DNA from 2 places in the Streptomyces solitudinis genome. Region 2 is predicted to be linked to the other one. Evidence: riboswitches for the same ligand, from Rfam matches in the RefSeq annotation. Region 2 holds a riboswitch; the other holds the start of a gene.

Region 1 (3,397 bases), on a different contig from region 2:
CGGCGCGTCCCGGCCGGGGGCGCGTCCCCGGCCGGGGGCCGGTCAGTCGTCCGTCCGGCGCCGGAGGCCGTCCACCGCGGCCCGGTCCAGCAGGACCGCGGCGTCGCAGCCGGCGGGCAGCCGTCCCGCCTCCAGTTCCGCGAGCAGCCGCTCCACCGCACGCCGGTGCCGGGCGAAGGCCGCGCGGGAGACGGTGCGGCCCCGCTCGGCCTGACCGGCCAGGGCGACGCCGGGCGCCACGTCCAGCAGGACCAGGTGCAGCCGCAGCCCGCGCCGCCGGGCGTCGCGGGCCAGCCAGCGGCGCACCCACGGCAGGTTCCCGCAGTCGTGCACCACGACGCTCGTCCCCGTCCGCAGGGCGCGCCGCAGCCGCAGGTAGTGCTCGACGCGCACGGCGGGACGGTACAGCGCGTACGGCAGGCGGCCGGGCAGCCGCCGCTCCCAGTGCTCCCGCACGTCCTGCGAGTCGATGGGCAGGGCGGCGTCGCCGAGGCGGGCCGTGAGCACCTGGATGAGCGTGGACTTGCCGCTGCCGGGCAGCCCGGAGACCACGACCCGGTCCCCGGGGGCCAGGCACAGCGCCGGGGGCTCCCCGGTGGCGCGCAGGTCCCGGACGGGCGGCGGGCACGTCCGCGCCGGACCGTCCAGGACGCGGTCCGGGGCGCGCTCGGGGGTGCCGTCCGGTGCGGCGTCCGGCGGGGGCGCGGGGGCTCCCCGGGGGCGTGCCGGAGACGGGACCGCTGGCGGGACCGGGACCTGGGTGTGCCGGATCATGCCGTTCTGCTCCCTCCCCGGGCGGCCGTCCGCCGTCGCGCTCGCGGCCACCTCTATGATGACCGTTCGCCACACCGCGGTTCCCGTCGGCTACCCTACGGCGGTCCGGCCCGGCGGGGGTGCCGTTGGCGCACGTCGCCGTGCAATGATGAGGCCGCGAACTTCATACCGGCCGTTCGAGCCCGCGCGGGAGAGTCCCACGCCCCGGATCACCCCGGGGGCGGGGCGCCGAAGGAGCAAGTCCTCCCTTGAATCTCTCAGGCCCCGATACCGCGCGAGCGAGGCAGATCTGAAAAGCGGGCGGGCCCCGACAGCGGGGCCGGTCCCACCCAAGGTGCAAGCCGATGGCCCGAACGGGCCTGCGGCGAACCTCTCAGGTTCCGATGACAGATGGGGAGGACATGTCCGCCCTGCCTGGGAGCCACTTCATGCCTGACGCCACGCCCGACACCGCCGTGCCCCGCCGCACGGCCCTCGACGCCGTCCACCGCGCGCTCGGCGCGACCATGACCGACTTCGCCGGCTGGGACATGCCGCTGCGCTACGGCAGCGAGCGCGACGAGCACCACGCCGTGCGCACCCGCGCCGGCCTGTTCGACCTCTCCCACATGGGCGAGATCGCCGTCACCGGCCCGCAGGCGGGCGAACTGCTGGACTACGCGCTGGTCGGCCACCTCTCCGCCCTCGCGCCCGGACGCGCCCGCTACACGATGATCTGCGCCGCGGACGGCGGCATCCTCGACGACCTGATCGTCTACCGGCTCGCCGAGCAGGAGTACCTGGTCGTCGCCAACGCCGCCAACGCCCAGACGGTGCTGGACGCCCTCGGGGAGCGCCAGGCCGGGTTCGACGCCGCCGTGCGCGACGACCGCGACGCCTACGCCCTGCTCGCCGTGCAGGGCCCCGAGGCCGCCGGCGTCCTCGCCTCCCTCACCGACGCCGACCTGGACGGGCTCAAGTACTACGCGGGCCTGCCCGGCACCGTCGCCGGCGTCTCCGCGCTCATCGCCCGCACCGGCTACACCGGCGAGGACGGCTTCGAGCTGTTCAGCGCCCCGGGCGACGCCGAACGGCTGTGGCAGGCGCTGACGGAGGCGGGCGCGGACGCCGGGCTCGTCCCGTGCGGGCTCTCCTGCCGCGACACCCTGCGCCTGGAGGCGGGCATGCCGCTGTACGGGCACGAGCTGACCCGCGCGACCACGCCCTTCGACGCCGGGCTCGGGCGCGTCGTGAAGTTCGGCAAGACGGCCAACGGCGGACGCTTCGTCGGCCGCGAGGCCCTGGAGGCCGCCGCCGAGCGCACGGCCGCCAGCGCCCCGCGCACGCTCGTCGGGCTCGTCGCCGAGGGCCGCCGGGTGCCGCGCGCGGGCTTCCCCGTCGTCGCCGCCGATGGCACGCCCGTCGGCGAGGTCACCTCCGGCGCGCCCTCCCCCACCCTGGCCAGGCCGATCGCCATGGCCTACGTGGACGCCGCGCACGCCGAGCCCGGCACCAGCGGGGTGGCCGTGGACATCCGCGGCTCCCTGGAGCCGTACGAGGTCGTGGCGCTGCCGTTCTACAAGCGCCAGCGCTGACCGTCCCGCCCCGCGTCCCACGCCACCACCCCTCATCCGGGAGAATCCGAACCATGAGCAACCCCCAGCAGCTTCGTTACAGCAAGGAGCACGAGTGGCTGTCGGCCGCCGAGGACGGCGTCGCGACGGTCGGCATCACCGAGCACGCGGCGAACGCGCTCGGTGACGTCGTCTACGTCCAGCTCCCGGAGGTCGGCGACGCCGTCACCGCGGGCGAGACCTGCGGCGAGCTGGAGTCGACGAAGTCGGTCAGCGACCTCTACGCCCCCGTCACCGGTGAGATCACCGAGACCAACCAGGACGTCGTGGACGACCCCAGCCTGGTGAACTCCGCCCCCTTCGAGGGCGGCTGGCTGTTCAAGGTCAAGGTCACCGAGGAGCCGGACGACCTCCTGAGCGCCGACGAGTACACCGACTTCACCGGCGCCTGACCCGCCGGGCCGACCAGGGACGGAACGCAGACCCATGTCGCTTCTGAACAGTTCACTCCACGAGGTGGACCCGGACGTCGCCGCCGCCGTCGACGCCGAGCTCCGCCGCCAGCAGTCCACCCTCGAGATGATCGCGTCGGAGAACTTCGCTCCGGTCGCGGCGCTGGAGGCGCAGGGCTCGGTACTGACCAACAAGTACGCCGAGGGCTACCCCGGCCGCCGTTACTACGGCGGCTGCGAGCACGTCGACGTCATCGAGGACATCGCCCGCGAGCGGGTCAAGGCCCTCTTCGGCGCCGAGGCCGCGAACGTCCAGCCGCACTCGGGCGCCTCCGCGAACGCGGCGGCGATGTTCGCCCTCCTCAAGCCCGGCGACACCATCATGGGCCTGGACCTCGCCCACGGCGGGCACCTCACCCACGGCATGCGGATCAACTTCTCCGGCAAGCTGTACAACGTCGTCGCCTACCACGTGGACGCCGAGACCGGCCTCGTCGACATGGACGAGGTCGAGCGCCTCGCCCAGGAGCACCGGCCGCAGCTCATCATCGCGGGCTGGTCCGCCTACCCGCGCCAGCTCGACTTCGCCGCGTTCCGCCGCGTCGCGGACGCCGCCGG
Region 2 (3,397 bases):
TGAGCACGGCGAGTTCGTCGCGGTGCTCCGCGATCTTCGCGTGCAGGTCGGCGGCGTCCACGTCACCGCTCTCGCCGGTCTTCACCACGACGACCTTCATCCCGGCCATCACCGCGCTGGCCGCGTTGGTGCCGTGGGCCGAGGACGGGATGAGGCACACCGTGCGCTGCGTGTCACCGTTGGCCCGGTGGTAGGCGCGCACCGCGAGCAGCCCGGCCAGCTCGCCCTGGGAACCGGCGTTGGGCTGGACGGAGACCCGGGCGTAGCCGGTGATCTCCGCGAGCTGCTCCTCCAGTTCCCGGATGAGGGTCAGGTAGCCCTCGGCCTGCTCGGCCGGGGCGAAGGGGTGCAGCGCCGCGAACTGGGGCCAGGTGACCGGTTCCATCTCGGTCGTGGCGTTCAGCTTCATCGTGCAGGAGCCGAGCGGGATCATGCCCCGGTCCAGCGCGTAGTCGCGGTCGGACAGGCGGCGCAGGTAGCGCAGCATGGCCGTCTCGGAGCGGTGCTGGTGGAAGACGGGGTGGGTGAGCACCTCGTCGGTGCGCAGCAGGCCGTCCGGCAGGGCGTCCCCGGTGGCCGCGTCGAGCGCGTCGATCTCCCGCGTGCCGGACCGGACGCCGAAGGCGGACCAGACGGCGGCGAGCTGCTCGCGTCGAGTGGTCTCGTCGCACGCGATGCCCACGTGGTCGGCGTCGGTCAGGCGCAGGTTGACCCCGGCCTCCCGGGCGGCGGCCACGACGTCGGCGGCCCGGCCCGGCACCCTGGCGGTGACCGTGTCGAAGAAGGCGTCGTGCAGTACCTCCACGCCGCCGTCCCGCAGCCCGGCGGCCAGCACCGTGGCGTAGCGGTGGGTGCGCCGGGCGATCGCGGCCAGCCCGTCGGGCCCGTGGTAGACGGCGTACAGTCCGGCCATCACCGCGAGCAGGACCTGCGCGGTGCAGATGTTGCTGGTGGCCTTCTCCCGGCGGATGTGCTGCTCGCGGGTCTGCAGCGCCAGCCGGTAGGCCGCCTTCCCGTCGGCGTCCACCGAGACGCCGACGAGGCGGCCCGGCAGGCTGCGGGCGAACGCGTCGCGCACTGACATGAACCCGGCGTGCGGTCCGCCGAAGCCCATCGGTACGCCGAACCGCTGGCTGGACCCGACCGCGATGTCCGCGCCCAGCTCGCCGGGCGAGGTCAGCAGCGCGAGGGAGAGCAGGTCGGCGGCGACGGTCACGACGGCGCCGAGGGCGTGGGCCTGCTCGATGACGGCACGCGGGTCACGGACGGCGCCCGATGCGCCCGGGTACTGGAGCAGCACGCCGAAGACGCCGCGCTCGGCGGCGTCGGCGGGAATGCCCCCGCTGAGGTCGGCCACGACGACCTCGACGCCGGTCGGTTCGGCGCGGGTGCGGAGCACGGCGACGGTCTGGGGCAGGCAGTCGGCGTCCACGAGGAAGACGCCCTGCTTGACCTTGCCGACACGGCGGGACAGCGCCATGGCCTCGGCCGCCGCGGTGCCCTCGTCCAGCAGGGAGGCGCCGGCGGTGGGCAGTCCGGTCAGGTCCGCGACGACGGTCTGGAAGTTGAGCAGGGCCTCCAGGCGGCCCTGCGAGATCTCCGGCTGGTAGGGCGTGTACGCCGTGTACCAGGCCGGGTTCTCCATGACGTTGCGCAGGATGACGGGCGGTGTGAAGGTGCCGTGGTAACCGAGGCCGATCATGGAGTCGAGGACCTGGTTGCGGTCGGCGAGGCCGCGCAGCTCCGCGAGCACCTCGGCCTCGGAACGCGCCGCCGGGAGACCGAGCGCATCGGTGCTCTTGATCACCTCGGGGACGGCGGCGGCCGTCAGCTCGTCCAGCGAGCCGTAGCCGACCTGGGCGAGCATCTTGGCCTGCTGCGCGGCGTCGGGGCCGATGTGCCGCTGCGCGAAGGACGTGCCCTCGTCCAGCGCGCTGAGCGGTGTGCGTGCGGTGGTCATCTGCGGAGGCCTCCTGGTCTGTGCGACCTGCGAGGGGCAGCACGGGTGCGTGCCCGGACGGCCTCCCCCTCTGTCATCTCAACCTGAGAGTTTCACCGGGCCGTCCGTCGCTGCCCGGCTTTCACCGTCGGTGAGGAGGAGCCGCGGGCGCCGTCGCGTCCTCAGCCCGCCCTGCTTTCCAGAGTGACCTCGTCCGCGCGGTACGTGGGCCTGAGAGATTCCGGGGAGGGTTTGCTCCTTCGGCGCCTCCGGCACTGCGCCGGAGGACTCTCCCGCACGGGGTCGACAGCCGTCTTCGAGCCTACCAGCGCGGGGGGCGGCGGGCCGGTGGGGCCTCGACTGGCCGTCGCGGGGAAAGTGTCCTTGGGTTGTGGGCAGGGACTCTTGTGGAGCATTGGCTACCGGGTGGAGGAACTCGTGCAGACCGACATCGATCCGCGGGACTTGATAGGACGCAAGGCGTACGACCGGGACGGGAACAAGATCGGGACCGTGGACGAGGTGTACCTCGACGACGCCACCGGGGAACCGGAGTGGGCGGCGGTGCGCACCGGGCTGTTCAGCCGCGACGCCTTCGTCCCCCTGGAGCCCAGCGAGGTGGTGCGCGACGCGCTGCACGTGCCCTTCGACCGGGCCCGCATCAAGGACGCCCCGGACTTCGGCGTGGGCCGGCACCTCTCCCCCGAGCAGGAGCTCCAGCTGTACCACCACTACGGGATGGAGGTGCCGGCGGCCGGTGAGCCGGGCCCCGGCGCGGGCGAGGAGGGCCTCGGGCACGTGGCGGGCACCGGGGACTGACCGCCGGCCGCCTCCGGCTCCCGCGCTCACGCCCTGCCGGGTACGAGCGGCACCGGCTCGGACGGCTCCAGGCCGGGATCGTCGGCCCGGAACGTGCGGACCCGGCCCGGTGCGGTGCCCGGCCCCTCGAAGCGGACGGTCACCCGGCCGACGCCGCTGCCCTGGACCCAGCCGGGACCGTACGCGGCGTGGCGCACGTCCAGTCCCGGCAGCCAGTGCGGTGGCGCGGCGCCGGGCCCCGCCGGTGGCCGCGGGACGGGCGGGGCCCGGCGGCCCGCGTCCGGTCCGGCGTCCTGGCGCGGACCCGGTTCCGCGTCCGGTTCCGCGTCTGCCGGTGGCGGGGGCGGCCCGGCCGCAGCGAGCGGGCCGCCCCCGTCACCGGACGCGTCCTGCTCGGCCGGTCCGCCCGCGGCGCTCTGGGCGCTCTGGGCGAAGAGGTCCTCCTGGGTGAAGTCGGCCAGTCCGCTGACGCCGACGCCCAGGAGCCGCACGCCCTCGGTGGTGTCCACCGCGTCCAGCAGCCGGGCGGCCGCCTCCCGGATCACCACCGGGTCGTCGGTGGGGCCGCGCAGCGTCTCGGAGCGGGTGAGCGTGGAGAAGTCGTACCTGCGGACCTTGACCACGACCGTGCGGCCCGAG

What was found. Region 2 has a riboswitch for glycine ahead of gcvP (aminomethyl-transferring glycine dehydrogenase). Riboswitches for the same ligand answer to the same signal wherever they lie in the genome.
Region 1: it holds a riboswitch for glycine, as region 2 does, so the genes downstream of both, gcvT (glycine cleavage system aminomethyltransferase GcvT) here and gcvP (aminomethyl-transferring glycine dehydrogenase) in region 2, are expected to answer to the same signal.

Annotation. Positions count from the first base shown of each region.
Region 1 is NZ_JAZDCW010000002.1:87,626-91,022, forward strand. Features, by position in the region: gene V1J52_RS04155 (AAA family ATPase) at 43-774, opposite strand; glycine riboswitch at 952-1,057, shown strand; gene gcvT (glycine cleavage system aminomethyltransferase GcvT) at 1,203-2,348, shown strand; gene gcvH (glycine cleavage system protein GcvH) at 2,402-2,779, shown strand; gene glyA (serine hydroxymethyltransferase) at 2,814-3,397, shown strand, end outside.
Region 2 is NZ_JAZDCW010000013.1:73,586-76,982, forward strand. Features, by position in the region: gene gcvP (aminomethyl-transferring glycine dehydrogenase) at 1-1,960, opposite strand, end outside; glycine riboswitch at 2,149-2,245, opposite strand; gene V1J52_RS24835 (PRC-barrel domain-containing protein) at 2,378-2,758, shown strand; gene V1J52_RS24840 (DNA polymerase IV) at 2,785-3,397, opposite strand, start outside.